DNA from 4 places in the Neobacillus sp. S1115 genome. Region 3 is predicted to be linked to each of the others. Evidence: predicted binding sites of a transcription regulator. Region 3 holds the regulator's gene; each other region holds the start of a gene.

Evidence for each region. Region 3 encodes Rex, which represses fermentation and respiration genes when NADH is low (regulators of the CRP and FNR family bind a similar motif). Its sites were predicted from a motif close to TTGTGAAATATTTCACAA; they were not measured.
Region 1: ACZ5B7_RS29790 (cytochrome C) is a predicted target of Rex. The motif match lies at 2,184-2,201, and genes of this name have one in related genera.
Region 2: ACZ5B7_RS30100 (hemerythrin domain-containing protein) is a predicted target of Rex. The motif match lies at 5,005-5,022, and genes of this name have one in related genera.
Region 4: ACZ5B7_RS29865 (TIGR04190 family B12-binding domain/radical SAM domain protein) is a predicted target of Rex. The motif match lies at 3,104-3,121, and genes of this name have one in related genera.

What each region holds. Positions count from the first base shown of each region.
Region 1 is NZ_AP038275.1:6,130,908-6,138,743, reverse strand. Features, by position in the region: gene nosZ (Sec-dependent nitrous-oxide reductase) at 1-1,515, opposite strand, end outside; gene ACZ5B7_RS29790 (cytochrome C) at 1,531-1,980, opposite strand; gene ACZ5B7_RS29785 (Crp/Fnr family transcriptional regulator) at 2,264-3,007, shown strand; gene bshB2 (bacillithiol biosynthesis deacetylase BshB2) at 3,064-3,732, opposite strand; gene ACZ5B7_RS29775 (YojF family protein) at 3,769-4,116, opposite strand; gene pdxK (pyridoxine/pyridoxal/pyridoxamine kinase) at 4,439-5,281, opposite strand; gene fdhD (formate dehydrogenase accessory sulfurtransferase FdhD) at 5,533-6,330, shown strand; gene ACZ5B7_RS29760 (twin-arginine translocation signal domain-containing protein) at 6,380-6,952, shown strand; partial or broken gene fdnG (formate dehydrogenase-N subunit alpha) at 6,965-7,836, shown strand, end outside.
Region 2 is NZ_AP038275.1:6,203,595-6,211,430, forward strand. Features, by position in the region: gene pruA (L-glutamate gamma-semialdehyde dehydrogenase) at 1-1,283, shown strand, start outside; gene ACZ5B7_RS30085 (SDR family NAD(P)-dependent oxidoreductase) at 1,558-2,505, shown strand; gene ACZ5B7_RS30090 (hypothetical protein) at 2,683-3,348, shown strand; gene ACZ5B7_RS30095 (glycine betaine uptake BCCT transporter) at 3,398-4,942, shown strand; gene ACZ5B7_RS30100 (hemerythrin domain-containing protein) at 5,142-5,651, shown strand; gene ACZ5B7_RS30105 (MerR family transcriptional regulator) at 5,761-6,735, opposite strand; gene ACZ5B7_RS30110 (ABC transporter permease) at 6,919-7,836, shown strand, end outside.
Region 3 is NZ_AP038275.1:246,998-254,833, forward strand. Features, by position in the region: gene ACZ5B7_RS01395 (ABC-F family ATP-binding cassette domain-containing protein) at 1-1,417, opposite strand, end outside; gene moaC (cyclic pyranopterin monophosphate synthase MoaC) at 1,580-2,068, shown strand; gene ACZ5B7_RS01405 (redox-sensing transcriptional repressor Rex) at 2,101-2,754, shown strand; gene ACZ5B7_RS01410 (DUF4395 domain-containing protein) at 2,907-3,332, shown strand; gene ACZ5B7_RS01415 (acyl-CoA dehydrogenase family protein) at 3,459-5,072, shown strand; gene ACZ5B7_RS01420 (transposase) at 5,236-5,529, shown strand; gene ACZ5B7_RS01425 (IS3 family transposase) at 5,541-6,416, shown strand; gene ACZ5B7_RS01430 (YdiK family protein) at 6,831-7,034, opposite strand; gene ACZ5B7_RS01435 (lysostaphin resistance A-like protein) at 7,031-7,753, opposite strand.
Region 4 is NZ_AP038275.1:6,148,525-6,156,360, forward strand. Features, by position in the region: gene ACZ5B7_RS29855 (response regulator) at 233-892, opposite strand; gene ACZ5B7_RS29860 (GAF domain-containing sensor histidine kinase) at 867-2,732, opposite strand; gene ACZ5B7_RS29865 (TIGR04190 family B12-binding domain/radical SAM domain protein) at 3,196-4,998, shown strand; gene ACZ5B7_RS29870 (ABC transporter ATP-binding protein) at 5,028-5,735, opposite strand; gene ACZ5B7_RS29875 (ABC transporter ATP-binding protein) at 5,737-6,516, opposite strand; gene ACZ5B7_RS29880 (branched-chain amino acid ABC transporter permease) at 6,491-7,465, opposite strand; gene ACZ5B7_RS29885 (branched-chain amino acid ABC transporter permease) at 7,480-7,836, opposite strand, start outside.

The sequences.
Region 1 (7,836 bases), 370 kb from region 3:
TGCATCCTTATTGTTTGGATCCTTCGGATAAACGTTAATCGTTTTGATTTTGTCGGCTTTGATCATCTGTGCATAGTGCGGCTCAGGGTCAACCGGTGCTGATTGAACGACTTTCATTTTGCCGCTGATGTCGATTAGCTGCATCGATTCTGGATGAGAAGGTCCGACCGATAAATAGGTGTCTTTGGCAATCTTGTTCAAGGCAATCAGCCATTTTCCATCAGGTGCAACGGTGTCGCCTTCAGCAGCAACAGAGTGGCCTGGGGAATACTGAACAGGCACGCGGTCCAAAGTTTTACCGGTTTTTGGATCCCATTTTACAATTTCTGAAGAAATGAACATGGTTGTATAAGCCATGCCTTTGTCATCAAACTGTGTATGAAGTGGTCCAAGTGCGTTTTCTGGGTTCACTTCACGTTCCATTACGGATTCATATTTTAAGATCGGAATACCGTTGCGGTCGCCGGCAAATTCTTTCTTTTCGATGGCCTTAAAGGCTTTTTCGAATGAGAATACAGTCATCGCAGGAGCAAGCTTGCCGGAAGCGATGAAATATTTGCCGTCTGGGGTTACGTCAACACCGTGCGGCGATTTGGCAACCGGCACTAAATAAATGCCGCCTTTTTCTTTTTCAGGGAAAATCATTTTTTGACCGCCAACATCCTCGTACTTGCCTTCCTTGACCATCTTCTCAAGCTCTTTCCAGTTGAACAGAACGATGTAGTCACGGTCAGCCTGTGAGGCATTGACTTCCATTGTAGTTGTTGCTTCTTCCGTATTGTAGGTTGTCATCACAGCCCAGTCTTTTGAACTCTTTTTCCCAGCATCAGAAAGGTCATAGGACCAAGGTGGAAGGGCCACCTGGTAAGCGATGTTCAGCTTTACATTCTTTTCGTCAAAGGTTACGGCTGACATCACACCGCGGTATTTCTGGCTGTAATCATCTAGAGATTCATATTGTTGTCCAAGCGGCACGGCGAAACGTGTCGGGAGGAACATATACTCGGTATTTTCCGTTACAAACGCGGCACAGTGCGGGCCGGCTGTGTTTGGAACATTAAGGATGTCTTTTGTTGTAAAGGTTTTTAAATCAACGACTGCGGCACGGCTGTTGCCGACATCAGTGGCAAACATCCATTTGCCGTCATAGTCGCCGTTTGTTTCCGAGAAAGCAGGGTGGTGAAGGTCACCCCAAGTATAATCACCCATCATTTTCTTGGAATGCTCATCAAAGCCATAGCCAGTAGCGGAATCCGGAGAAAAGACCGGAATTGTTCTGATTTTGCGCATCGAAGGCACACCGTAGATAAACATTTGCCCGGAGTGGCCGCCGGATGCGAATAAATAATAATCATCTTTTTTGCCAAATGGTACATAAACCTTTTCGGCATTGCTCTTGTTGCTGGCGTTTGCGGCCTCAGTCTTCGTGTTGTTCGACGAAAAATCAGCGAACGACAGTGTTGCTGCAGCAAACCCGGCTAGCAGGCCGGATGCGATTGGAACCCATTTTTTCATTCGGTTAACACCACCTTATTTTTCAGATGCCTGCTTGAGCAGGTCTAGTACTTGCTTTTCTTCTTCTTCGGTTAATGGATTTTTGCCGATAACACCTGACATAACAGCGGATGTAGGCTGTTTTAAGAATTCCTCAATTGGTTTGCCGTGCTTGCCTTCAACGTTTACAAAGGCTTGGGAAAGATCCGGTCCGACTGCACCGCCTTTTATGTTGAGCGCTTCCACGCTATGGCAGCCAAGGCATCCCTTTTTATTAAGGATGTTATCGTCATTCGCGCTGGAAGTTGAGGCTGTTTCCTTAGGTTTGCTGGAATCATCCGCCGCTTTTTCCTTCGAAACAGCCTGGGCGGTTTGCGGTGCCTTTCCTGAGTCACTGGAGTTCCCCATGATGACATCAAATACTAGATATCCAAGCCCGAAGCCGAGCACAAGGCTAATGGCAAAACTAATAAGAGCTTTTTTCAAATTTGTTCCCCCTCCTTTTAGTCAATTGAACAGTTTCATCCTAATTCATTAAATTTTGTAAATTTGTGACGTTCGTCACACGAAATGAAGGGTTTTTGAACGTTCTGTGAAAGGGCCCCAAAAGCATATATCTAAAGCGTTTTTTTAAAAATGAACGTTCTGTGAAAAACAATTTTTCCATGATGTATTTGCGATTTGCAGTATTGTGACCCTTTTCACTTCTATAACGTGAGAAATAGCTTACAATTAGAGGAAAATAAGCCAGGTAAAGGTGGTGGGAAGGTTGGAGCGCATCAAAAAATTACTGGAGCCGAATTTATCAGTGATTCAGGAAGTCGACAAAGAAGGATTACTTCGAAAAATTGAGATTTTTAAAGACTTATCCCCGAAATCGCTAAATATCATTGAAAGGCGGATTCAAACGCTTGAAGTGAAAAAAGGGATGCGGATTATCAAAGAGGATGAGAAGGCAAAAGGAGTCTTCTTCATTCATTCCGGGTCGGTTAAGCTCGCCAAACAGGATGAGAACGGGAATGAAATTATCGTTTGTGTGAAGCAGCAAGGGGATATTTTCGCCGAAGCATGTTTATTCACACGGAAGGAAGAATGTTACCCGGCAACAGCAACGATGCTTGAGGATGGCCGGCTGTTCTTTTTGGATAAGCAAGAGCTCGAGCAGGATCTTTACCAATATCCGGAGCTTTCTATGCAAATGATCCGCTATATGAGCGATGCTTTAAGAGAAATGACCTCACAGTTAAGGGATGTGGTCCTGCTCGATGTTTATGCAAAAACGGTAAAGATGCTGGAGCGGCTCGGACGGAAGTTTAACCCAGACTTCAAACGCTGGGAAGTTGAAATACCGTTAACCGTACAGGAATTCGCCACCGTCGTCGGCACCTCGCGTGAAAGCATCAGCCGTGTCTTCTCCAAACTTAAAAAAGAGGAAATGATTGATTTGAAATCGCGGAAAATCATCATCCTTGACTGGTGCAAATTCTGCACGCTGCTCCATAAAGAATATTAAAAGGAAAGGGACCTGTCACCACTCTAAAAGTGGAGATGACGGGTCCCTTTATATATTTAATCAAATTTGTACGTCCAAAAGCGCTCGTTGTTGATCCAGACCATAATTTGTGGGTCTTGGTTTTTTAGTTTTTCGGACACGTCGGCAAACATTTGCTCCGTTTGCGAGCGGTGTGCCTTGATGGCGGCTAGCTTTATTTCGGCGACAGGGCTGATATTATTAATGATGTCAGCTTCACCAAGTTTTTCAATACAATCGTTCGAGAAGGCAACGCAGTGTAAGGTTGGCCGTGCGGCTTCAGGAAGCCTTTCGACAGCGCGGACGACGGCCGCGCCGGTGGCGTCATGGTCGGGATGTACAGCATAGCCGGGATAAAAGGTGATAACCAAAGAAGGATTCAGTTCATCAATCAAGGCGGACATAACGTCGGCCAGCTTTTCTTCATCCTCAAATTCTACAGTTTTATCGCGGTAGCCGAGCATGCGTAAATCTTGGATGCCTAAAGCGCGGGCAGCTTCCTTTAGTTCCGCTTTTCTGATTTTCGGGAGATTTTCCCGATTGGTAAATGGCGGATTCCCCATATTGCGGCCCATTTCCCCAAGGGTTAAGCAGGCGTAAGTAACAGGGGTGCCATTTTTGATGTGGGTGGCTATTGTCCCGGATACTCCAAATGCCTCATCATCCGGATGTGGAAAGACAACTAGGACATGGCGTTCTTTTTCCATTTTACATTCTCCTTTCAGGACTGACGCATGAAACCACTATTCAAAGGGAGTCGGGCTGATTTCCAATGCGACGGCTAGTTTCCCTTCATTGTCATGGCCGGCAAGCAGCAGCCGTCCCAGTTCATCGATTTCAAAATGAGTGATGCCCTCAGCGTAAATCCAGCCAAGGTTAATTTTTAAGCCCACCCGGTAAGGACCTTTTCCGGTGATTTTCCCTATTTCATATTGGACTTTGGCGTTTCGGATATAAGCGCCTGCCGAAAAGAATGATTGATCGCGATGTGATGCATAGGCACCGTTTGTGGTTTCAAGGTGAATATATACTTCTTTATTTACGAAGCTATTAATGGCTTCCTGTACTTGATTGGTGTTCACTAGTTCCAAGCTGATTCCTCCTTCCCGTTATTTCTTATAAAAAATAGGATTTAGTCTACGAGATATTTTTCTTTAAGAATGTAACTATCATACTAAAATTGGATAAAAAATGCGAAATGAATGCTCGGTTAAGAGTTGATTTCCGCTCCGGGCACTCGCTTTCCGCGGGGAGGTCCTGGAGCCTCCTCGGCGCTGAAAGCGCCTGTGGGGTCTCCAGTGACCTCTCTATCCCGCAGGAGTCGAGTGCCCTCCGCTCCAATCAACAAGTTTAGCATCATTTCACATTTTTAAAGAAAAAAGAGCCGAACGTCGTGTTCAGCTCTTTAGGAAATTATTCTGCGCAGTCTTCGCAGTATTCGGTTTTGCTTTTTGAACTGCGGTAGGCGCCGTGCCAGGTTGGGCCGACGTATTCGTTGAGGCGGAAGCCCTGTTCGATGGCTGCGGCGATAAAGTCTTTCGCCACTTCGACTGCTTCAAAGACGGATTTTCCTTTCGCAAGTTCAGCTGTGACCGCAGATGAGTAGGTGCAGCCGGCGCCGTGCGTAAAGGTTGTATTATATTTTGGTGATTCGTAAATTCGGAATTCCTTGCCATCATATAGAAGGTCGACGGCGTTTTCCTCAGATTGAAGCTTGCTGCCGCCTTTGATTAGGACATTTTTTGCCCCTAGGTCGAAAATTTTTACAGCAGCTTCCTTCATTTCTTCCACTGTCTTCGGCGTTTTCATGCCGGCAAGCTGTCCAGCCTCAAACAGATTTGGTGTCACTACCAAACAGCGAGGCAATAAAAGCTCACGCATCGCATCGGTCGTTTCCGGGTTTAACACCTCGTCCTCGCCTTTACACACCATGACAGGGTCAATCACAACCCGCTCCAATTTGTGCGCATCGATTGTTTTCGCGGCAATCTCAATCAGTTCAACTGTGCCCAACATCCCTGTTTTCATCGCATCGATGCCAACAGAAAGGACGGTTTCCAGTTGCTTTTCAAGAACATCTGCCGCAATTGGGAACACATTATGATGCCAGTTATCTTTTGGATCCATTGTGACGATGCAAGTCAAAGCAGTCATGCCGTATACGCCAAGCTCCTGGAATGTTTTCAAATCCGCTTGAATTCCGGCCCCGCCGCTCGTATCTGAACCGGCAATTGTCATTACCTTCTTAATGCTCATTATGTACTCCTCCTAAAAAAGGCTTAATAATCACCCTATTATTATAATTCAACAGCAAAAAAACAACCAAAATAAACTTTTACAATGGTGCAAATGATTTTTTTCGCCTGTCGAAAGTGTTTGACAAAAAAGTGAAATATCCAACTTTTTTACTATTTTAATCAATTCATAGTGATAAAAATTACTTTCAAAAGACTCCTCCAAAATTACTCTATTAATGAGAAATACTCTTCAAAGGTGGTGGGAAAACAATGAACCACAAAAGTTGTCCCGACGAATATCCCATTTCATTAATCATTAATGGGTACGAAATGGCGATTTTCCAATTGACAAAATTTGATCTCGAGGATTGGACATATGGCTATTTGTTTTCTGAAGGATTTATTCAGGCAGCAAATGATATTGAGGCCATCGTCATCAATGAAGATATGGGGAGCATCCATGTCACTTTAAGCGCAGCCTTTGATGAAGAGCAAGTCTTTTCAAAGAAGAAGCATTACACAGCAGGCTGCGGCAGGGGCGTCACATTTTTTTCAATGACTGATGTAAAGAACTTCGATAAGGTTACATCAAATCAAATCTATCAGCTTAGCTATCTTTTAAAAAAACGCAGCGAATTTGCTCAGAACTCCCGTTTTTATTTGGAAACAGGCGGCATGCATGGCGCCTGCATTGTGGATGAAGAGGGAAATATCACCATTCGAGAGGATATCGGCCGGCATAATGCCGTCGATAAGATTATCGGACACGCCTTGAGAAACCGCTTACGACCCGACCGGCTTGTACTTCTTACAACCGGCAGGGTTTCATATGAAATGCTCTCAAAAGCAGCTAAATTCGGCTTTCCTGTTATCGGCTCGCGGACGGCCGCAACCAAGCAGGCTATCCAGCTGGCGCGGTACTTAAATATAGAAGTAATCGGCTATTTAAGAGGGAAAATGGCGATGATCTATACCGCGGCAGGACGGGTCGAAAACGATGTAAATCCAGAGCCGCTCTTGGAGAGAAGCTTTGAAGGGGGGAATCAGCCGGTAGAACTATATAGATAAACAAAAAAATGGGATGTTCTATTCATTACTCTTGGGAAGGAGATTGGAAATGGTTGAAATGAACTTAAATCGCCGGCAATTTTTAAAGCTATCCGGTGCAACCGCTGCCACTTTAGCGGTTGTCGAACTGGGCTTTAATGAGCAAAAAGCCTATGCGAAATCAAAGGAATTCAAAATTGCCAAAGCTACTGTAACACCAACCATTTGCTGTTTTTGCGGCGTCGGCTGCGGGATCTTAGTCCATACAAAGGACAACACAGTGGTTTATACGGAGGGGGACCCGGATAACCCAATTAATGAAGGCAAGCTATGCAGCAAAGGAACGACACTCAGACAGTTATACACTTCTGAAAAGCGGATGACGAAACCTCTTTATCGGGCTCCTGGCAGCGATAAATGGGAAGAAAAAGACTGGGAATGGATGCTCGATACCATTGCCAAACGTACAAAAGAAAGCCGCGATAAGTCGTTTATCGTTTCGGAAAACGGCGTTACGGTAAATAGAACTGAAAAGATTGCAAGCCTTGGCGGTGCGGCACTTGATAATGAAGAAACGTATTTGGTTTCAAAATTAATGAGAGGGCTTGGCGTTGTTTACTTAGAACACCAGGCACGAATATGACACAGTTCAACGGTTGCCGGTCTGGCACCATCGTTTGGACGTGGAGCAATGACAAATCATTGGAATGACCTGCAGCATACAGATGCAGCGCTAATTATGGGCGCAAACCCTGCTGAGAATCATCCAATCAGCTTCAGATGGCTGACAAAAGCAAAAGAAAACGGCGGTAAAATTATCAGTGTTGACCCGCGTTATACTCGGACATCAGCAGTATCTGATATTTACGCTCCTCTTCGTTCCGGAACAGACATTGCGTTCCTGGGCGGAATGATAAAATATGCACTCGAAAATAATCTTATTCACAAAGAATATGTTATTAACTATACAAACGCTTCCTTTATCGTAGCGGATGGCTATGATTTCAAAGATGGCTTATTCTCTGGTTATGACCAAGCAAAACGCACTTATGATAAAACAAAATGGGCTCTTACTGCGGGACCGGATGGAAAACCGGTAACGGATCCAACCCTGGAGAACCCTCGTACTGTTTTCCAATTACTGAAGAAGCATTATTCGCGCTATGATTTGGATACGGTTTCATCTGTAACAGGTACACCAAAAGAAGATTTATTAATGGTTTACAAGACATTCTGTGAAACCAGCAAAGTAGGCAAAGCAGGAACCATTCTATATGCAATGGGTACAACCCAGCATACAGTCGGTTCGCAAAACGTCCGTGCTTATGCGATTATCCAGATGCTCTTGGGCAACATTGGCCTGCCAGGCGGCGGAATTAACGCAATGCGCGGCGAATCAAACGTACAAGGCTCCACTGACTTTGGATTATTATGGGATAACCTGACAGGTTACTTGGCTATTCCTAAAGCATCAGTACCTGAGCACGCGACACTTGAGGGCTACTTAAAGAAAGAAACACCTCCATC
Region 2 (7,836 bases), 290 kb from region 3:
CATACCGTGATGTCATGAATGCTGCGACAATGTTAGGACAATCCAAAACAGCTGTTCAAGCTGAAATTGATTCTGCACAAGAATTAATAGACTTCTTACGCTTTGGCGTTGATTATGCAAATCAGGTTTATCAAATTCAGCCAAGCAGCATGAAGAATGTATGGAATCGTACCGATTACCGTCCATTAGATGGATTTGTTTTGGCGATTTCTCCATTTAACTTCACAGCCATTGGCGGAAACCTTCCAGCAGCGCCTGCCATGATGGGGAACGTAGTCGTGTGGAAACCTGCAACAACTTCAATTCTAGCAAACTACTACTTTATGCGTATTTTAGAAGAAGCAGGATTACCAAAAGGTGTCATCAACTTCGTGCCTTCTCGTGGTTCACAAGTATCAGAAGTGGTATTAACAGACCCTCGTATGTCTGGATTCCATTTTACTGGGTCTACAAGTACGTTCCAAACGATTTGGAAAACAGTAGGGGAAAACATTGCAAGCTATAAATCTTATCCTCGTTTAATTGGGGAAACAGGCGGTAAGGACTTCGTATTTGCTCACGAAACAGCACAAGCAGACAAAGTTGTAGCTAACCTTGTTCGTGGTGCGTTTGAATACCAAGGTCAAAAATGTTCAGCCGCTTCTCGCGCCTACATTCCAGCAAGCTTATGGGAAGAGGTAAAAGCTGGTTTAGTGGAACAAACTGCAAAGCTTAAAGTGGGAGATGTCCGCGACTTCAGAAACTTCATGGGTGCAGTTATTGATAAAGCGGCTTTTGATTCCATTACAAGCTACATCGACTATGCAGCAGCTTCTGAAGAAGCAGAGATTATTGCTGGCGGTACTTATGATGATTCTGTTGGATATTTCGTTCAACCGACCATCATTGTGACTACAAATCCAAACTTCAAAACAATGGTGGAAGAAATCTTTGGACCAGTCTTAACCATCTATGTATATGAAAATGATCAATTAGAAGAAACATTGCATGCAGTAGATACTGCTTCTATGTATGCCTTAACAGGTTCGATCTTTGCCCAAGATCGCGGGGCCATTGTTCACTTAGAAAACCGCTTATCCGGCGCAGCTGGAAACTTCTATATCAATGATAAACCAACTGGTGCGATGATTAATCAACAGCCATTTGGCGGTTCTCGTGGATCTGGTACAAACGATAAAGCAGGTTCTGTATTCAACATGATCCGCTGGACAAGTCCTCGTGTCATCAAAGAAAACTTTGCACCAACTGCAGAAGTTGCTTATCCATTTATGGATGCAGAATAATAAATAATGTAAAAAAGAGGTTGAAACCAAACGTTTCAACCTCTTTTTTTATTTTTCTAGCCGGCACCAATGCCTTTATACTCCCCATTATTAACCATTTAAAATAAAATACTTTTCTCACCGAATAAACAATTGTTTTCAATCTAGGATTCGACACCTTTTACTATTACCATATGGTAATATTTTCATATTGCTTATTACTTATATAAGCTCTTTTTTTTGTGAATCTAGAACATGGATGGACCAAATTTGAGTGAAAAGAAGGAGGCCCGTTATGAAAGACAAAATTGTAATTATTACAGGTGCAAATTCCGGGATTGGAAAAGCAGCTGCCTATAAATTTGCATCAGAAGGCTATCATGTAATTATGGCTTGCCGCAATATGGAGATTAGTACCGCCGAACAAAGAGACATAATTGAAGCCACCAAAAATACCGATGTAGATCTGATGGAACTGGATGTTTCTTCCTTTGATTCTATTCGTGCATTTTGCTCAGCTTTTAAATCCAAATACCCGCGGTTGGACATCCTCATCCACAACGCCGCCTACTTAAATCACGGTGTAAAAGAATATAAACTTAGTACCGACAATATCGAATTATCCTTCGCTACGAATACATTTGGTCCTTTTTTAATGACTCATTTATTGGCCGATCATCTTGAAAAATCACCAGACCCGAGAATACTCCATGCTTGTACGACAAACATCAAAAATTTCTTCGACCCGAAAAGGAAGATTGAATTTGACAATTTGCGTGGAGAACTGAAGGACACCCGGCCTTATAGCACTTATAAGATGTATGGTGATTCGAAAATGGCACTATTAATGCTGACCTTCAAAATGGCAGAAGAATTGAAAAACAGAGGGATTAAAGTTAATGCCCTGCAAATTAATCGTGTAAAACTTTCAAAAGAGACGATTGAAAAAATGAATTCTGTTTGGAAAGTATTTGCAAGGGTACAAAATCTTACGAATCCTCTACCATCAGGCATGGCCGATACCTATTTTCACATTTGCACATCAGATGAATTTAAGGATGTGACCGGGCAGCTTATCAACCATAAGAGAGAAATTGCTAAACCAGCAATAAGCGAAAAGGGCTTTACTCAATTGAAAAACATATTCGGCTTAAGCACTTATCCCAAGTACGCAATAGATCCTCAAAATGTTGAACAGATATGGTGGTTGAGCACGACGCTTACTTCCAATCAAACATATTAAAGAAACATTCCATTTAAGGCTGAAATATACAGTTTATATCTGTATATTTCAGCCTTTTCTATTTTACATAGATAATAGTTTTTTCTAAAAAAAGCCATCCTAAAGAAGAAAACGTTGCTTCCAAATTCCAATGTTTGATGAATCCTATACTACCTATAATTGAAGGGAGATTTAGCTGTGAAACTGTATCAAGTAAGAAAAGGGCAATTTGTGTACTTTAACAATGAGCTACACAAGGTATATGGTGTAAAACCAATGTATAAATTCTCCGTTCATCTTATAAAGCTAAGAGATTTAACACAGCACATAACCAATGCAGCGAGTGTGGAGAGATATATACCGAAGGAAAATGACAGTTTTATTTTTGATCATAAAGTATACACACTCCGGAACAATCAAAGACCTCAAGCTGGAGACTATATTTTAATTAATAATCCCGCCCCCGATACCCTGGATCATTACTCTTTAAATGAAATTGAAGTGGTTGAAACTGTTGATAACAAAGGGGTCATTACAAGCGATTTAGATGGTATCAAGCATAACGAATATTTATTGATGGTACCTGGCCGTGCACCCGACAGTCATCCTATCGATTATAAAGACATTGCAAATCTTGAAGAAGGCTTGGATGACACCCTCCCGCAAATTGTTCATCCATATGGGGAGTTATCGGCACAGTTGGGAGACATTTATAAAAAGAAGGATAGTGATGTATTAATAGAGGCTATGGTGATTGCGATTAAAGGGCAAACCATTTATCTTGGCGGCGGGTTAGAGGTGCCGCATGAAGAGTTGATTAATACGGATAGGTGGGAATTTCAATACAACCCTTTTAATAACTGACCGAGCTAAATCTATTTAAATAAGTATTCATCAATTGCAGGAGGTTTCCATGGAAAAGTTTAAAGAAAATAGTGTATTTATTATCTCTTTATTGCTGACCCTCATTTTTATTATCTGGGGAGTTTTTTTTACAGATAATCTTACCAAAGTTACCAACGCCGTTTATAATGGCTCCATTGATTACCTGGGTTGGGTTTATCTCGGTGCCACTCTATTCTTTGTCTTTTTTTCTATCTACTTGTTGTTTTCAAAGTATGGGAATATCCGGCTGGGAAGGAGAACTGATAAGCCTGATTTCTCTACCGCTTCTTGGCTGGCAATGCTGTTCGGTGCTGGTATGGGGGTCGGAATTGTATACTGGAGCGTCGCTGAACCAGTAACCCATTACACAGCTCCTCCGTACGGGAAAGGTTATACGATTGACGCAGCCAACACCGCAATGAAATATACATTTTTCCATTGGGGCCTGCACCCATGGGCCATCTACACTGTTATTGGGTTAGCCCTTGCTTTTTTTCAATATAATAAAAGGCTCCCTGCAGCGATCAGTTCAGCGTTCCATCCAATTTTGGGCGACAGGATTTACGGCCCGATTGGCAAAACGATTGATATCCTGTCCATCTTTGCAACAGTCTTTGGAATTGCAACCTCCTTGGGGCTTGGGGCGATGCAGGTTACTGCAGGTATGCATGACATATTTGGCATTCCTAATACATTATTTATCCAGTTGATTGTCATTGTGGTCGCAACAGTCCTTTTTATTATTTCCATTAATACAGGCCTGGAAAGAGGAATTAAATACTTATCCAATGCAGCCATCATCTTTTCAGTGGCAATCCTTGTGCTGATTATGTTTGTCGGTCCAGCCCTAACCGTTATTAAAGTCTTTTTTAATACAACAGGCCTGTATTTAAGTGACTTTATACATATGAGTTTACGGTTAAGTCCTTTTGGAAAAGGTGAGAAATGGATTGCTTCGTGGACCTTGTTTTACTGGGCTTGGTGGATAGCCTGGGCGCCATTTGTCGGCATGTTTATCGCCCGGGTGTCCAGAGGGAGGACAATAAGGGAATTTGTTATTGGCGTTTTGATTGTTCCGACACTTGGAACCTGTCTCTGGATGTCCGTTTTTGGCGGTTCAGCACTTGAGCTTGTTCAACATTCTGGAAACCATGATTTGGCAAAACATATCGCCGAAAATGTGTCCTTGTCCATATTTATTTTCTTCGACCACCTGCCATTAAGTTCCTTGTTAAGCATTTTAGGTTTCGCGGTAGTAGCTATTTATTATATAACTGTTGCCGATACCGCGACCTTTGTATTGGGGATGCTTAGTGAAGGTGGAACGTTTAATCCTTCTAACAAAATAAAAATGACATGGGGTGTCATCCAATCTGCTTTAGCTGCTGTTCTGCTGCTCGCGGGCGGTTTGGAGGTTTTGCAAACTGCTTCCATTGCAGCCGCACTTCCATTTGCCATAATCATGCTCGCCATGTGCTACTCCTTGCTGACAGGCCTAAAAAAGGAAGCTGAAATGCAACAAGGCAATAAAAGAAGTGCGCAGCACTATAGCCTAAAGAACGAAAATAGTTGATTAAATAATAAGTAAATTTGTTCGGCAAAAGACTCCTTCAGACCGAATTCCCCCTATGTTTTTTATGATAAATATCACAAGATTATCAGCACTTTTAGCGTATGCTTTAAGAAGTGGTAATGAGATGTGACTTGAAGCCATCATGGATTTATAAGATTCTCAGATGCATGGTGAAGGAAGAATGAGGAGGGGTTTGACGATGGAGGCTTCGAAAGTTGTATTAAGTGCCCCGCTGCAACAATTAAAGGACGAGCATGTATCGCTTCGGGCAGATATGGACTTTATCTCTGAGATTTCTGAAGAGATAGAATTCAATTCAGGTTCTGCTGTGGTACGTCTATTTGCGAAATTGTACGAGCGGGTTTTGTCTTTCCATGATAATCTGATGGAACATTCCAAACGTGAAGAGGAAGGATTGTTCCCTATGATGACCCGCCGCCTCGGGGAGAATGACAGAACAATCGAAACGATGGAATATGAACATGATAAGGCAGAGCAGCATCTAAAGGATTTTCTAACTGAAGCCGCCCTGACTGGCTTGGATATTAATGAAGACGATGCGCAATCGATTACAGTTTACGCTGTCCAAGCGCTTGCTACCTTAACACAACACTTTGCTAAAGAAGAAAAAATGCTGTTTCCATTGGCAGAGAATATACTGTCGGTTGGCGAGAAAGAGGAACTTGAACGACTGCTTCAGACGCGATAAGCAAGCAGCGGTTTTTGACCAAACATTAATCCACTAAATCAAAGGCCCTATCCAGTTTTAATTTGGATAGGGCCTCTGATTTTACCTTTTCATGGTAATAAAAAGTGTTTTATTTTAATATGTCATTAATGGAATTTGTCACATGAATCGCCCGTGGTTTATAGTCTGAGAGATAAGTGACTGCCCCTTGACCACCAAGGTAAAAGGCAATGTCGGTTTGCTTTTCAGCAAATTGATCCAATCTCTGCAGCAGTTGAGGATCTGTTTCAAATGGTATCGCGGTTGTAGCGGACAACAGAACGACATCCGGCTTTAACTTGCAAACCAATGATTCAATCGCACCTGGTGCAGGAGAAGCCCCGATTAACTGAGTTTTCCATCCCTTCATCATGAAACGCAATAGGATCAGATGCAGTGGTACTTCATGTTGTTCAGTTGGCAGACATGCTCCGAGAACGAATGGAGCATTTTCCCGATATTGATAATTTCGTCGAATTTGAACCAAGAAATCTCGTACTACCAGACTCGATACAGATTCCTGATATTCATCCCACTCATGACTCTCCCACTTTATTCCTACCTCTTTTAAAAAAGGTACCACGATAGTGGTTAGAAAACGCTCTATCCCTACATGATGAAGCGCTTGTTTTAAGATAAAATTTAATTCTATTTCATCACAGTGCCTGCCTTTTTCCAGAAGCTGAAGGACATACTCATTCCATTGCTCATAACGGGGGGAATTCTCCATTTGTACCGGTACTGGGTTTTCATCAATCTCTTTTGCAAGCATGGCGGCTTGTTTTAGCGAGTGGCCTTGTTCCGAAAGTAGTTTGATTTTTAAAAGCGTTTTGACATCCTGTTGGCTATATATTCGATAACCATTCTCCAATCGCTTCGGTTGAATAATCCCATAACGCTCTTCCCATTTTCTAATCACTTGTTTTGATAATCCGGTCATATCTGCAACTTGTTGAATTGCAAATAGTCCTTTTTCATCAGATTGATACATCCATTTCATCCCCTTAATACCTGGTCCGTCCCCCATAGCCATACTTAGTATATCGAATCTCTGTACTTTGTACAACGTTACCCCATAAACGTTATACAAAGATTGAAGATAAAAAGTTCCCTCAGTTATTATAAAATCCCAGAACTTTTGTATAATGTTTTGTATATTTTATTATACAAACATTTGACAAAAAAGATTATCTCCGTTAATAATTAAGTAAAATTGGAATTTAATACTTTCGAGAAAGGGAGTGACGGGGTGTTTTTAGCCTGGCAGGAAATTAAAAAAAATAAACTTCGTTTCACTTTGATTACGGGGATTTTAATGCTCGTTTCCTATCTTGTCTTTTTTCTTTCTGGACTTGCAACTGGTCTCGCCAGTCTGAATAGGGAGGCGGTTGATAAATGGAGAGCGACAGCGATTATCCTTACCGAGGAATCAGATAAAAGCTTGTATCAATCATCCATGTCAATCGATCAGCTAAACGACATTAAAGCGAAAAAAACGGCGGTAATCGGTCAGCAAAATGCAATTGCCAGCAACGGCGATAACAAGCAAAATATCTCTCTCTTTGGTATTAACAAAGGTGAATTTCTAATGCCAAATGTGGAGGAAGGCAGAGCTTTTAAAAAAGCAAATGAAGTGATTGCTGACGGTTCACTCAAAGACAAGGGATTCAAATTAGGTGATACATTATCACTGTCCTCCAGTGATCAACAATTAACAATTGTTGGATTTACAGACCATGCCCGATTTAATGCTGCACCTGTTCTATATGCGAATCTTGCAACCTTCCACCAAGTCAAGTTCGGTGAAGCAGCCGATCAGAAACAAGATCAAATTAACGGAATTGTTGTTCAGGATGCTTCTATTTCAAATCTCACCCAAAATGATGATCTGAATTCCATTGAAATTGAATCATTCATTCAAAATCTACCGGGTTACACTGAACAAAAACTCACCTTAAATTTCATGATTTACTTCCTCTTTGCTATTTCTTCCGTCATTGTCGCCATTTTCTTGTATGTGCTGACCGTGCAGAAGATTAGTATGTTTGGGGTCATGAAGGCGCAAGGTATTTCCAGCTCTTATTTATCTTGGTCTGTTATAGCCCAAACCTTTATTTTAGCGTTCATTGGAACGGCGGCAGGGTTTGCCTTCACACTCATTTCAGGA
Region 3 (7,836 bases):
TAGGTTCGTCCAATATTAATAAATTTGCTTTCTCGAGCATTAGCTTGGCAAGGGCTAAGCGGGCTTTTTCGCCGCCGCTTAATGACAAAACGTTTTTAAGCACATCGTCACCGGAAAATAAGAAATTCCCAAGCACCGTACGGATTTCCTTTTCCGGTTTCAGTGGATATTCATCCCATAGTTCGTTTAAGACCCGTTTATTGGAGGTTAGGTTGGCTTGTTCTTGATCGTAATACCCGATGGACAAATTGGTTCCGTATTGAATAGTTCCAGCCAAAGCGGGAAGCTTTTTAATAATTGTTTTTAAAAGGGTCGACTTCCCGATTCCGTTAGGGCCGACAAGGGCAATGCTGTCGCCTTTATACACACGAAAGGAAATATCCTCGGAAACCTTCTCTCCATCATAGCCGACAGCAAGAGAATCAACAGTCAGTACATCATTGCCGCTTTGCCGCTCAATTTCAAATGAGAAAGAAGCGGATTTTTCATCCCCTGATGGGCGGTCCATGACTTCCATCTTTTCAAGCTTCTTCCGACGGCTTTGCGCTCTCTTAGTAGTAGTGGCCCGTGCGATGTTGCGCTGGATGAAATCCTTTAACGCGGCAATTTCCTCCTGCTGCTTTTCATAAAGCTTCATGTCGCGTTCATAATTGGCAGCTTTCTGCTCAAGATAAGTGCTATAATTACCGGTAAATCGCTGAATCAGGCGGCGTGATAGTTCATACACCTCTGTAACCACTTTATCCAAAAAATAGCGGTCATGCGAAACAATTAAAATCGCGCCATCATAGCCCTGCAGATATTGCTCCAGCCAGGAAAGGGTTTCGATATCCAGGTGGTTGGTTGGCTCGTCCAAAATTAAAATATCAGGTCTTGTCAGCAATAGCTTGCCTAGCGCAAGACGCGTTTTTTGTCCGCCGCTTAGACTTGAAATCATTAACGTAGTATCGGAAAAATTTAACCCATGCAATACAGAGCGGATATCGGCTTCATACTGATAGCCGCCTTGCTCTTTAAACTTTATTTGCAATTCATCATATTCCTTTAATACCCGTTCGTATTTTCCTGGGTCTCCGAAAACAGCAGGATCGGCCATTTGCTTCTCCAGCTTCCGGAGCGATTTTTCCATCGCCTGCAGGTTCTCAAAAACCGTCAGCATTTCCTCCCAAATGGACAGATTGGACTCCAAACCCGTATTTTGCGCCAAATAACCAACGGTAACATCCTTTGGTTTGATGATTTCGCCGCCGTCATAGCCCATTTCGCCGGCGATGATTTTCAATAACGTTGATTTCCCCGCTCCATTGCGTCCGACAAGGGCAACACGGTCACGGGTTTGTAATTCCAGTTTTATATTCGATAAAATAAGTTCAGCACCATAATATTTTTGTAATTGGTTAACCTGTAATAAAATCATTTTTTTCACCTCTATTACCTTACGACTAGTTTACCGTATTACCCGAATGTCGGCAATGAAGTGAAATTTTTAATGGAATTATAAAAAAATATACTGATAGTTCAAAGTTTCACACACATGGACATAAAAATATTGTATTATTTTTTGTAGGAGGATTTTTTTATGGCTGAATTTACTCATTTTAATGAAGAAGGCCGGGCCAAGATGGTCGATGTCAGCGATAAGCCGGAAACGGCACGCACGGCAATTGCCCAGTCTAGCATAACAGTAAGCACTGAAATTTATGAAAAAATCACAAACCACGAAATGAAAAAGGGCGATGTCTTAGCAGTTGCCCAGGTTGCTGCAGTGATGGCAGCGAAAAAGACATGGGATATCATTCCAATGTGCCACCCGATTCCATTAACAGGTATCAATATTAGTTTTTCGTGGGAGCAGGCCGGGCAGGAACAATATACACTGCATATTGCTGCATCAGTGAAAACCAAAGGCAGTACGGGGGTTGAGATGGAAGCGCTAACAGCCGCCTCTGTTTGTGCCCTGACCGTCTATGATATGTGTAAGGCAGTTGATAAAGGGATGGTGATTGGACCAACCTTTCTGGTGGAAAAAACCGGCGGCAAAAACGGTGATTTTAGAAGAGAAATCTAATATATCCATTAAAATTGAAGGGTGGGAGAAATATGTCCAATGAAACGATGAAAATACCACAGGCAACAGCAAAGCGTCTGCCCTTATATTATCGATTTTTACAAAACCTTCATTCTTCTGGCAAGCAGAGGGTGTCATCTGCAGAATTGAGTGAAGCAGTAAAGGTGGACTCGGCCACTATTCGCAGGGATTTCTCTTATTTCGGGGCCCTTGGGAAAAAGGGGTACGGCTATAACGTAAACTATTTGTTATCGTTTTTCCGGAAAACACTTGATCAAGATGAATTAACAAAGGTAGCGTTAATCGGGGTGGGTAATCTCGGCACAGCCTTTTTACACTACAATTTTTTAAAAAATAATAATACAAAAATCGCTTGCGCCTTCGATGTGGACCCCGGAAAAATTGGCGGTTCGATAGGCGATGTTCCCGTTTATTCGATGGACGATATAGAACAGTATTTGATCGATGAAAATATTTCGGTGGCGATTTTGACGGTGCCGGCCCCGGTTGCACAGCAGATTACAGATAAGCTTGTGAAAACGAATGTAAAAGGGATTTTAAACTTTACACCAGCGAGACTGAATGTACCTTCATCGATCCGCGTGCATCATATTGACCTGGCGGTGGAGCTGCAATCACTTGTTTACTTTTTAAAGCATTATCCAAACGACGAAGTAGAAGAATAAATAATCAATGGGCTTCTCGCCAAAATGGTGAGAGGCCCATTTTTCGTTTTGAAACATTTTTCCTAAACAGATCACTATACAAAAGGAGTTGAAGCGGGTAAAATGATTACACAAGTAATTATTGTAATCCAATAGGAAAGGTTGGGATTAAAATGACAGAAACAGTTCGTTCAATCCCACGTCCGCTCGTGAAAACAAACCAGTGGACAATTGTTTTAAGTGTTGTGTTAACATGGTTATCCGGACAGGAATGGTTTTTGTTAGTACCATTTGTTGCCGGTATGTCTGGTCTTTTATTCGAATTTAATCCGATTATGCAAATAGCAAAACTATTTTTAAGAAAGGACCCAAAGGCTTATATCCCTGAGGATTGGGAGCAGCAGCAATTTAATCAAAAAATTGCCGTATCGTGTTTGGGAATTGGATTTGTAGGATTCCTGCTGGGATGGAATGGTGTTGGCTATGTGTTCACGATTCTTGTCGCGGTGGCTGCCTTTGTGGCAATTCTAGGTTTTTGCATCGGATGCTTTATTCATTTTCAGTGGAACCAATACCGTTATAGAAGGGCGCACCAATAAAGGAGAGGTCTGAATTATTCAGCCTCTTTTTTTGTTTTTCTGCTTATATTTGACGCTTCCATATCCTTACATTTAAAATTAAATTGAAAATTATGAATTATCATTCATGAGGAGAGTGGCGTTTTTATGAAGCTTGTTTCCCAAGAGACAGAAGCAAGAGGAAAAAATTCTTACAGCTTTGATGAATTTCTCGAAAAACGTGACAACCTTGATTGGTACCGTGATGAACCGTTTTTACAAAAAGTGGTCAAGAAATTTACGGGTTCTCAGCACAGCCAAATCCACGAAAAACTATTATCCTTTTCACCAATAGTATCTGCAAAATGGAACCGGTTAGCCGAAAGAATTGCCAGACCGGAAGTCCGCCCCTATATGCTTCACTTTGATGCTTTTAATCATCGGATTGACCGGATTGTTCGTCCTCAAGAAGTTCATCAATTAGAGAATGAAATTTTCGGAGAAGGTCTTTTTTCCAGTAACATGACACCTTGGGAAAGCTTTGTGAAAAGAATGCTGATCCATCAGCTGGGTGAGGCAGGAGTGACCTGTCCGCTGACATGTACACATGGTTTAGTGGCTTTGCTTGACCAATTTCCGGATGAAGAATATCCAGAACTTCAAGATATATTACATCATACAAAAGAAGGGCTAAACGGCGAATTTGCCATTGGCGCTCAATTTATGACAGAAATCCAGGGTGGTTCTGATTTGCCGGCTAATGTTTTGGAGGCGGTTCCGGAAGGCAAGTGTTATCGTTTGTATGGGAATAAGTTTTTCTGTTCTGCGGCTCATGCCGATTATTCTGTGGTGACGGCAAAAATATCGGGAACTGACAAAGTTTCGACATTTATCGTACCATCCTGGCTTCCGGGGGATAAGGAGAAGGAGAAACGCAACGGGTACGAGATTAATCGGATCAAATGGAAGCTGGGAACAGCCGAGCTGCCAACTGGGGAGATTCAATATAAGGGGGCGCGTGCCTATCCAATCGGTCCAAAGGATAAGGGGATTGCAGTTGCAGTCGGAATTGTATTGACCTTGTCGCGGTTGGAAATTGGGATTGCCTGTGCTGGGTTTATGCTGAGGGCCTCTCGGGAGGCAAATTTGTACAGTGATTTCCGAAGTGTTTTTGGGAAGAAGGTAAAAGACTATCCACTCGCAGCAAGCAAGTTGAAACGAATCCAGCATGCCGCTGAGCGAACGACGGCGGGGGCATTCAAAATCTATAATCTTTTCTTGCAGTTGGATAAGCCGCTTAATCCAGGAATTAAATCGGACCATCCAATTGAAGTTAGGAAAAAGTTATTTAATCTGCGTGAACTTGTCTTGCTGCAGAAAATCTGTGCAACGAATGAGGGAGCGGAAATTTTACGGGAGGCTATCTCCGTGTTTGCCGGCCATGGAGTAATGGAGGAATTTTCGTCGCTGCCGCGTATCTTCCGCGATGTGGTCGTAAACGAACAGTGGGAGGGACCGCGTAATCTGCTGTTAACGCAAATTTACCGCGATTTGGGCAGGGTTTCTGATTGGTATTCACCTGCCGAGTTTGTGGCAAGCGTTCTTGAGGGAGCCGATTCAGAGACGATTAAAAAGTTTACGGACCAACTAGAGGACTTGCTGCAAAGACCTGTTTTAGGAGAAGTAAGTGAAGCATCGATGGAAGCCGCGGAAGAATGGGATGCGTTCTGTGACTCCTTCTTTAAGGCTTACCAGCTGATAGCTCTAAAAGAGGTCAATTAATGGAGCGGGGCGTAACATTATAGACGGTATCAAGGACAATTTGAGTGAAATTGGGGGTGGAAATGTCCTTGATAGGAGGTATCATGAGGTTAGTCTAAAAAGTGGACACGTAAAAATGAGATTTAGATTATAATACAATCATCATTTAAAAGGACGTGTTCACATGGGTAAACATCATTCTCAAGAGTATAAAGAATATGTTGCAAAGTTAATCGTTGAGGAGGGGAAAAAAGCCTCCCAGGTAGCTTTTGAACTCGAGATCTCCCCTAAAACTGTTAGTCGATGGGTGGCAGCTTACAGGACTAAAACAAGTGCTGGGAAAGCTGGAGAAAACTATCTTACACCCACAGAACTTGAAAAACTGAAAAAGCAACACGAGAAAGAGATACAAAAATTGAAAGAGGAAAACGAAATTCTAAAAAAGGCCATGCACATCTTCACGAAAAACCAAGCGTAATTTATACGTTCATTCAAGCCCACTCTGATGAGCACGCTGTGGCGAAGATGTGCAAAGTTCTTAAAGTATCATCAAGTGGCTATTATAAATGGCTAAGGATCCAGAATAAACCTCAATCTGAGAAAGATGCCTACCGTAAAGAAATCAAGCAAAAAATAAGTAAATCATTTCACGAGAGCTATGGTACGTATGGGAGCCCCAGGGTCCATGCCGACTTGGTGGAGTGGGGTTATACCATTTCTCAAAAGACGGTTGCACGTATGATGAAAGAGATGGGTTTAACAGCCACACCAAAAGAAAAGTTTGTCATTACTACTAATTCAAATCATGATTTACACATTTATCCTAACCTGCTTAATCGCCAATTTAATGTTGAAAAGCCCAACCGAGCATGGGTAACTGACATTACGTACATTTGGACGCTTGAAGGCTGGGTTTATTTATCATCCGTTATGGATCTATTCTCAAGAAAAATCGTAGGCTGGAGTATGGCTTCACATATGAAAAAGGAGCTATCCATACAAGCATTAAATATGGCGATTGTTACAAGGCAGCCTAGTGAAGGGTTAATCCATCATTCGGACCGTGGGTCCCAGTATTGTTCAAATGATTATATCGACATCCTGAAAGGGAAAAACATGCATATCAGTATGAGCAGAAAGGGCGATCCTTACGACAATGCATGTATTGAGTCTTTTCATGCCACAATCAAGAAAGACTTGATCTACAGAAGACGCTTTAAGACCAGGGCTGAAGCCGTAAAAGCCATTAATCATTATTTAAATAGTTTTTATAATGAAAAACGAAAACACTCTACTTTAGGGCACAATTCACCGAATCAATTCGAGAGAAACCACCGGCAAGATGAAGTTGCATATACCTCATAATATAGCCATTTGGTGTTAGGAAATGAGCAGTCATGCTTTTCGACTGATCATTTCTAATACCGTACCAAACGAAGTGCGGTAGTGGTTTGGTTTCTAAAAGTCTTAAATTTTACTGTCCACTTTCTTGACAGAAGACCAATCAAGGACAATTTGAGTGAAATCAGGAGTGGAAATGTCCTTGATAGGCGGTATCAAAGACAATTTGAGTGAAATTGGGAAGGGAAATGTCCTTGATAGGCGGTATCAAAGACAATTTGAGTGAATTCGGAAAGGGAAATGTCCTTGATAGGCGGGATGAAGAACATTAAGAGTGAAAGCTGAAAGGGAAAAGTCCTTCATTAGCCGAATGAAGGACTTTTTAAGTGGATTCAGAAAGGAAAATGGCTTTCATTGGTCCAATCAAAAATAAAGACATCATTGTTTATTCATTTTATCCCTGTACTTAAAATGAATTGCAATCATCTTTAAGGCTGACCCAAAATCAAAGGTTGCGAGGATGACCAAAAGGTAGCTGAAGAAGCCCCAGCCATTGTTTTGGACATCATCGATAGCAAAATAGGTGAACAGGGCACCAAGTATTAAATAAATCAAACCGGAAAACAAAGGTGAACGTCTCATAGAAATCCTCCGATAAAGTTTTGAACTGCCTCTGCCTCACGGATCAGCCGCTCAATGTCGTCCTTATAGACCGACTGAACAAGGACGACCATCGTGTTCATGGATACATGGGCGAAAATCGGCACCAGGATGCGTTTGGTTTTTACATAAAGAAAAGCAAAGGTAAAGCCCATCGCCGAGTAAATAAGCAGATGCTCAGGCTCCATATGGACAAGCGCAAAGACCACCGAGCTGATTAGGGCAGAAATAAAGAAATTAAACCGTTTATAAAAAGCCCCAAAGATAATTTTTCGAAACACAATTTCTTCTAAAATAGGGCCGATAATACTCGTTACAAGAATGGCCAAGGGAAAGGCATTAATGATCGTGAGGATTTCCTGTGTATTTTTAGAGCCCAATTCAATCCCAATAAGGCGCTCAATGATGGCAGCCGTATATTGGGCAAAAAGGGCAAGGAAAACCCCTAAAATCGCCCACTTTATCGAATGTCCGATTGAAGTGTTTCTCTCACTATGGACCTCAGGCTTCATTTCTTTTCTTAGGATAACAAGAATGATGAGAAAGGCAAGGGTGAAACTTGTGATCAGCCAAACCGGTACCACAAATTCCTGCCTCCATCCAAAAAGGCGAAATCCAAACATAAATGCAGGAATCCCAGCAAAGCTGGAAAGCTGCATGGCAATATAAACAATAAGGACAATCCAGTATTCCTTTTTCAAATCAAAACTCCTTTTCCATCTATTTTTTCCAATCGAAATGTAATCAATCACTATTCTTCATTCTACCTTTAATAACAAATTAG
Region 4 (7,836 bases), 350 kb from region 3:
CTAAACTTTTTGACGTGGATGGTAATTGGCGGTTGACGAGTAAATGAAGAAAACGACCTTAAAAAAATGGAAAGTTACCTGTGCCAGGCTGACCGCCTGGCTTTTTTTAGGTTGGCCCGAAATTAGACAATTAAATTCAAAAAAAAGAGAGCTCGCGCGTTGAGCGAGCTCTCTCCTAACAAAACAATTGCAGCCAACCTGGCTTTGTTCTCAGAAAAAATAAATAATACTCCTACGTCAACGGCACAAGCTGATTCTGGACAGCATAAATGACAACCTGGGACCGGCTTTTGACGCCGAGTTTTTTGAATATGTTGGACACGTGGATTTTGACCGTTTTGTCACTGATGAACAGTGTTTGGGCAATTTCCTTGTTATTCATGCCCTTGACCAAGCAGAGAAGCACATCCTTCTCCCGCTCAGTCAGCGTCGAATCCGCAGACTTTTCTTCCTCAGCTGGCTCCGGTTTAGCCGGAGGCTGGAAAAAGCCCAAAAACTTCTTCGTCATTGATGGGTGGATGACCGACTGCCCGTTTGCCACCGCGCGAATCGCATCGATCACATGCTGGGAAGGGGCATCCTTCAGCAAATAACCGTCGGCCCCTTCGCGAATCGCTGACATAAAGTACTCATCATGGTCAAACATTGTCAGAATCAGGATTTTAATAGACGGGTACATTTTTTTTATAATGCTCGTTGCTTCAATGCCATTCTTCTCTGGAATGTTAATATCCATCAATATCACATCCGGCATTGCCTCTTTTACCTTTTCAATTGCGTCATTGCCATTGATGGCTTCCGCAATCACCTCAATATCGGTTTCCAATTCCAAAATATTTTTCAACCCATCCCGTAAAACGGCATGATCATCGACTAGCATAAGCTTGATCACGCAAATCACTCCCTTCAATCCCCATTCTTGGCACCGTTAAGGTTATCTCTGTTCCGGCTCCTTCGCGGCTGTCTACCTGCAGCGAGGCCTGAATTTTATCAGCCGATTCATTCATATGTAATATTCCAAAATGCGGGTGCTCCCGGGCCTTGATCATGGCCTGAAAAAGCGAAAACCCCTTGCCATTATCCTTCACCTTCAAAAGCACATTTTCTTTTTGATAGCTTAACAGAATGTCAATTTTCGAGGCTTCTGCATGTTTAACGGCATTCTGCACACTTTCCTGACAAATATCGAAAATAATTTTTTCAACCATCGAGCTCAGGTGGAATTCCGGACCTCTTGTCTCCAAATTGATATCCAAATTATGCTCCCGCTTGACCGCATTAATTTTTGCAGAAATTGCCAACAATAATCCCACCCGCTCAGTCGGATAAGGTCTTAACGCATAGATGGATTCCCGCACCTCTTTCAGGCTGCGCCTCAGCTTCTCGGTGCTTTCGCCTATTAACCGAAGTGAATCGTCCGGCATTTTCGCAAATTTCCGCTGCGCCGTTTCAAGATTCATAATCGCGCCGGCGAGCGACTGGGCCACCCCATCATGGATATCCCGGGCAATACGATTCCTTTCTTCTAAAATCAACCGCTTCTCCTGCTCGGCAAACAGCCATCTTGTTTTAATCAGGACAGCCAGCTGATTAGCAAGGGTAGCCGCAGAACGCATATCCTCCTCGCTAAAACTGTTGATCCGGCTTCTACCAAAAACAAACATCCCAACCAGCTCTTTTTCTAAAATTAATGGGGCATAAAGTATTGACCCTATTTCCTTCTTAAAAAAAATCCCAGCCGGACTCGGGTCTCTTTTGGCATTATGATAAACGGTTAATTTTGTCATTTTATCCAAGGCGGCAGCCGTTTCCTCCGACATCTTTAAATCTTCCTTGACAGGGCCAGCCGCAAATCGGAACAACCAGCCTTCCGGTGGACGTTTCCACAAAATCCATGCATCAACATCGATAAATTCTTGAAGATTATCTTTTAAAAAAGTTAACCAATCAGACCTCGCAATTTTTTTATTGAGTTCGGATGAAATGCTGAACAACGCTTTCAGCTTCGCCTTTTCCTTTTTTAAATTAGCAATAATCGAGCTTAGCAGGGCCACACAGACCAACGGGATAAAAAAGAAGAAAAAAGAGAAAACATCAATCGTTCCTCGCTTTTGATTTCCCAAAACATGCAACAAAACAATATAACCATAGGAAATAAGAAAACTATAAACCTCAAAGAGCGCTTTCATCTTCCAAATTTTCAGATTATACGTTTGTGGCCTGATAGCAAAAACAAGATCCACAATGAGATTATTCATGAAATAAAAGGGGATGATGAGCAAATTAAAATGGATAATTCCCTTCAGCACCCTTGACAGCCCTTCGATTGGCATCTGCGGATACAGCCACTGGCAAAGCAGATGAGCAATAAAAAAGCTAATGACCTGCATGGCCGGATTAAAGAAAATAATTCGGAGCGGTCGTCTATTCATAATGTTGATAGCTGCAATGATAATCCCATAAAAAACAATCGTATAGGCTAATCCATCCATGAGATATATGGCATAGACCAATGGAAAAGAGATGGTAATATGCCCTTTCCAGACTGGAACAGGAAATAGCTCCACAATAAAGAGAAACAACACCAGCAGTGCCAAAATCATTGGCTCGCGCGGTACCATTAAATTAAACAAGCCATATTGAAAATAAATACACACTCCAAAGACAGAGATAAATAGTAGGAATTGCCTTGATAGCTTCTCTTTTTTTTGCAAAATGCCGATATCGCCCAAAGCTTCCCCTCCAAATTCTGTGACGATTTACTTAATTTTCTGTTTATTCTAGTTTAATGTATTTATAGATTGAAAACAATATGAATGATTGTTCAGTCGGCCAAACGTCCGCAAAAAATAAGGACCCAACCCGGTCTAATGAATCACACTGACCGGACTAAGCCCTCGGCAAACCAGATTGGTTTGATATCCACTATTATGTCATAAACCACTATGCGTTTTCTATTTGGCAAAAGGATTATTCTTGCCTACTACCTTTGTATTAAATTTATTCGGCACAAAGTTAACCAAAATTTGTCACCTGATTGTCACTCTAGCCAACAACTATTATAGTAAACTAAAGTAAACAGCGATAATAACATTAAAACACCTTGTGAATTCCCTCACAAATCCTTTCTTGAAAAAACTTTATATATATACCCCAAAAGGAGTTATTACACTATAAATCAAAGAGGTGTTTCCCATGAAATACGATTTAGTACTGCTGCATGCTCCAAGTGTTTACGATTTCCGAAAAAATCCTTTGCTTGCCGGACCGATCAGTGATGTTGTTCCATCTTCGCCCGTTTTTGAAATGTACCCCATCGGCCTGACGAGCATCGCCGACTATTTGGAACGTTATGGACTCCGCGTCAAAATCATCAATATCGCCAACCGAATGCTCATGAACCCAAACTTTGATGTCGAAAAAAAATTAAAATCGATCAGGGCAAGTGCGTTTGGCATTGACCTGCACTGGCTGCCACATGCCCACGGCAGCATTGAGCTTGCGAAAATCGTCAAACAGCTTCATCCGGACACCCCAATTATTTTTGGCGGATTGTCGGCCACGTATTATCACAAGGAGCTAATTCAATATCCATTTATTGATTTCGTGATGCGCGGGGACTCGACAGAAAAGCTGATGCTGCTGTTGATGAATAAGCTGGAGACTGGAAATACGCATTTCGCGGATATTCCTAATTTAACGTGGAAAAAGGGCACCGAGACTGGCTATAATCCGTTAACGTACGTGCCAAAGGACCTCGATGATATTGATGTTCCGGGGTACCGCTACACCATTCGGTCCGTTTTTAAATACCGAAATTTCCTCGACCCGCTGCCATACAACGGCTGGCTGCAATATCCGAACACCGCACTGTTGACCGCACGCGGCTGCACGCAAAACTGCCTGATTTGCGGCGGTTCAAGAGAGGCTTATGGGCAAAACTGCAACCGTCATACGCTAGCATTGCGGTCACCGAAAAAGCTCGTCGAGGATATTCAATTTATTTCCCGGTTCAGCCGCGCGCCGATTTTTATCCTCCATGATCTAAGACAAGGGGGACAAGAATATGTTGAGGAATTTTTTAGCCGGTTGAAAAAATTGAAGCTGAAAAACGAAATCGTCTTTGAGTTATTTCAATATGCGGATGAAGAATTTTTCCGGCTGATGAATGAAAGCGTTCCTCATTACAGCATTGAAATTACCCTCGAAACCCATGACGAAAAAATCAGGAAATATAACGGAAAATTCAGCTGCTCAAATGAAAAGGTGATCGAAACACTGCAGTTCGCTCTCAAAAATGGCTGTAAAAAAATTGACCTGTTCTTTATGGTCGGAATCCCTGGGCAGACGTATGAAAGTGCTGTCGAAAACATTGAATTTTGTGAAACCATCCACCTGGCCAGCGGGAAGGACCCAAGAATCTTTTACTTCGTTGCCCCGCTCGCACCATTTTTGGATCCGGCGAGCCCGGCGTTTGAGCACCCGGAAATCCATGGCTATAAAAAATTGTGCCAGACACTCGAAGACCATCGCAAGGCCATTACCCAGCCGTCCTGGAAGCATATGCTTAGCTATGAAACAGAACATATGACGCGTGAGACAATCGTTGGGGCCACCTATGAAGCCGCACAACGGCTGAACGAATTCAAATTAAAATACCAGCTAATTGATTTAGCCGGCTACCAGGATATTAAAGAGAAAATTGAAAAATCGAGGGCTTATATTGGAAAAATCGACCAAATTCTATCCCTTCCGACAGAAAAACAAACTGAAGAGCTGGCTAAGCTTGCCAAAGAAATTGAGGAACTAAACTATTACAGCATTTGCGGCAAGAACGAGCTAAAGTGGGAGGTCCAAAAGAATTATGCTAATTTCTTCTCGCTTGCGTTAGTAGGGCTCGAGCAATTGTATGTCGAATACAAAAGCAAAATCAAGCACTCATTCCAGCCGAAACATCGTTTTCAATTTACACTTGATTCGGACCAGCAAAAGGTTTAAAGGTACCGGAGTTCACTCCGATACCTTTTTTAATGCCCGCCGAGGTAGGCTTTTCTAATTTGGTCACTGGCACTGAGTTCTTCAGCTAAACCAGAGGCAACTATTTTTCCTGTTTCAATGACGTAGGCGCGGTCAGCGATGGATAACGCCATGTTCGCATTCTGTTCAACCAGCAGGATCGTTGTTCCCGTTTTATTGATTTCCTCAATAATCTGGAAGATTGTTTTGACCAACAGCGGTGCAAGACCCATGGAGGGCTCGTCCAATAAAAGCAGCCTAGGGCGTGCCATCAGCGCCCGGCCCATTGCGAGCATCTGCTGCTCACCGCCTGAAAGTGTACCAGACAGCTGCTTTTTGCGCTCCAGCAGGCGCGGAAAGAGCTGATAAATTTTTTCAAAATCCTCCTGAATACCCTTCCTATCCTTGCGCAAATAGGCGCCAAGCTCCAAATTTTCCTCAACCGACATATTGGCAAATACGCGGCGGCCCTCTGGAACCTGGGAGATCCCGCGCTTCACAATCAATTGCGGCACCTTGCCGGCAACATGTTCGCCTCCAAACACAATCTCGCCAGTCTTCGGTCTCAAAAGCCCGGAAAGGGTCTTTAATAGCGTACTTTTACCGGCACCATTCGCACCGATCAGCGTCACAATTTCACCCTGGTTAATATCGAGGGATACTCCTTTTAATGCATGGATATTTCCGTAATAGACATTAATATCGTTGACTTTAAGCATACTAAGAGACCTCCTCGCCAAGGTACGCTTCGATGACTTTTGGATTGTTGCGGATTTCCTCCGGAGTACCATCGGCAATTAGCTGTCCATGATCCAGTACATAGATTCTTTCACAAACACCCATGACAAGATTCATATCGTGCTCGATTAACAGAATGGTTAACGAGAATTTTTCGCGAATTAACGCAATCAGGTTCATCAGTTCATCAGTTTCCTGCGGATTCATCCCTGCTGCCGGCTCGTCCAAAAGCAATAGCTTAGGATTTGCTGCTAATGCCCGGGCAATTTCCAAGCGGCGCTGCTGCCCGTATGGCAGGTTCTTCGCCATTTCATGCTGGACATTATCAAGCTTAAAGATTTTTAAAAACTCAATTGCCTTTTCTTCCATTTCCCTTTCACCGGAAAAATGAGAAGGAAGGCGGAAGATTGAACTGAGAATGGAATGCTTCGCAAGCGAATGATAGGCAACCTTAACATTATCGAGTACCGATAATTCCCCAAACAAGCGGATGTTTTGGAAGGTACGGCTGATTCCTTTTTTGGTAATCTTATAAGGCGCATGCCCGTTTAATTTTTCACCGGCCAAAGAAATTGATCCCTCGGTTGGAACATAAACACCTGTTAACAGGTTGAAGAATGTCGTCTTGCCGGCACCATTTGGCCCGATCAGTCCGACGAGTTCTCCCTGCAAAAGCTCTAGGTTGACCCCGGATACAGCCTTTAAACCGCCAAAGCGGATGCCTGCGTTCTCTACTTTAAGCAACTGTGTTTTTGTTCGCATCATGAGACCCTCCTTGCGCGGATTTTTCCAGCTTGAAGAAAGACGTAATTTCCTTTGTTCCCATCAATCCTTGCGGACGGAACAGCATCATTGCAATTAGTACAAGGCTGTAGATCACCATCCGGACTTCTGGATAATTGGCTAGGAATGTTGAAATGATCGTTAATAAAATCGCTGCAAGCACGGAACCGGACATACTGCCAAGTCCGCCCAGCACAACAAAGATCAAAATATCAAAGGATTTTAAGAAGCCAAAGTTGGTCGGCTGGATAATGTAAAAGTTATGGGCATGCAAGGCACCTGCCACGCCGGCAAAAAAGGCACCAATGATAAATGCCATTACTTTATAATAAGTCGTATTAATCCCCATCGCATCTGCAGCGATTTCGTTTTCGCGAATCGAAATGCAGGCGCGGCCGTGGGTAGAATTCGTAAAGTTGACAATGACAACAATGGTGATGACCACACAGGCAATCAGCCATGGCCAGGTAATCAGGTGGGAGACCGTCATCCCGGATGCGCCGCCAACATAATCAATATTCAAGAAGACAATTCGCATGATTTCCGCAAAACCTAGAGTAGCGATGGCAAGATAGTCGCCTCGGAGCCTTAGGGTAGGAACCCCGATTACTAAACCGGCAACAGCAGCGGCCGCACCGGCAGCCAGAATCGCGACCGGGAAGGGCAATCCTAATTTCATTGTGATAATTGCTGAAACATATGCCCCCACGGCAAGGAAACCGGAATGGCCGATTGAAAACTGCCCGGTAATACCGATGATTAGATGAAGCGAAGCGGCAAGGATGATATTAATGCCGATTGAAAATAGAGCATTTACATAAAAGGGGTTTAACGTACCTCCATTGATCAGGAATTGGACGACAACGGCAAAAATAACCGCTAAAACAATGGAACCCCAAAAGCCTTTTGCGTTATTTAACTTTTTCATCTACCAAGCACCCCCTAGACCTTTTCCCTGACGTTTTTGCCAAAAAGACCAGCAGGGCGGAAAATTAGGATTAGAATTAACACAACAAAGGCAACAGCGTCTCGGAATAGCGAGCCTCCGGCCGCGCTGACAAGGGCTTCAATGACACCCAATAATAATCCTCCGGCCATTGCCCCAGGGATAATTCCAATTCCTCCTAGAACAGCGGCAACGAAAGCCTTCAGACCTGGAATGATTCCCATCAATGGCTCAATTTTTGTATAGTACATTCCAAATACCACTCCGGCTGCACCGGCAAGGGCAGATCCGATTGCAAAGGTGGCAGAGATGGTGTTATTGACGTTAATTCCCATCAATTTGGCCGCATCCTG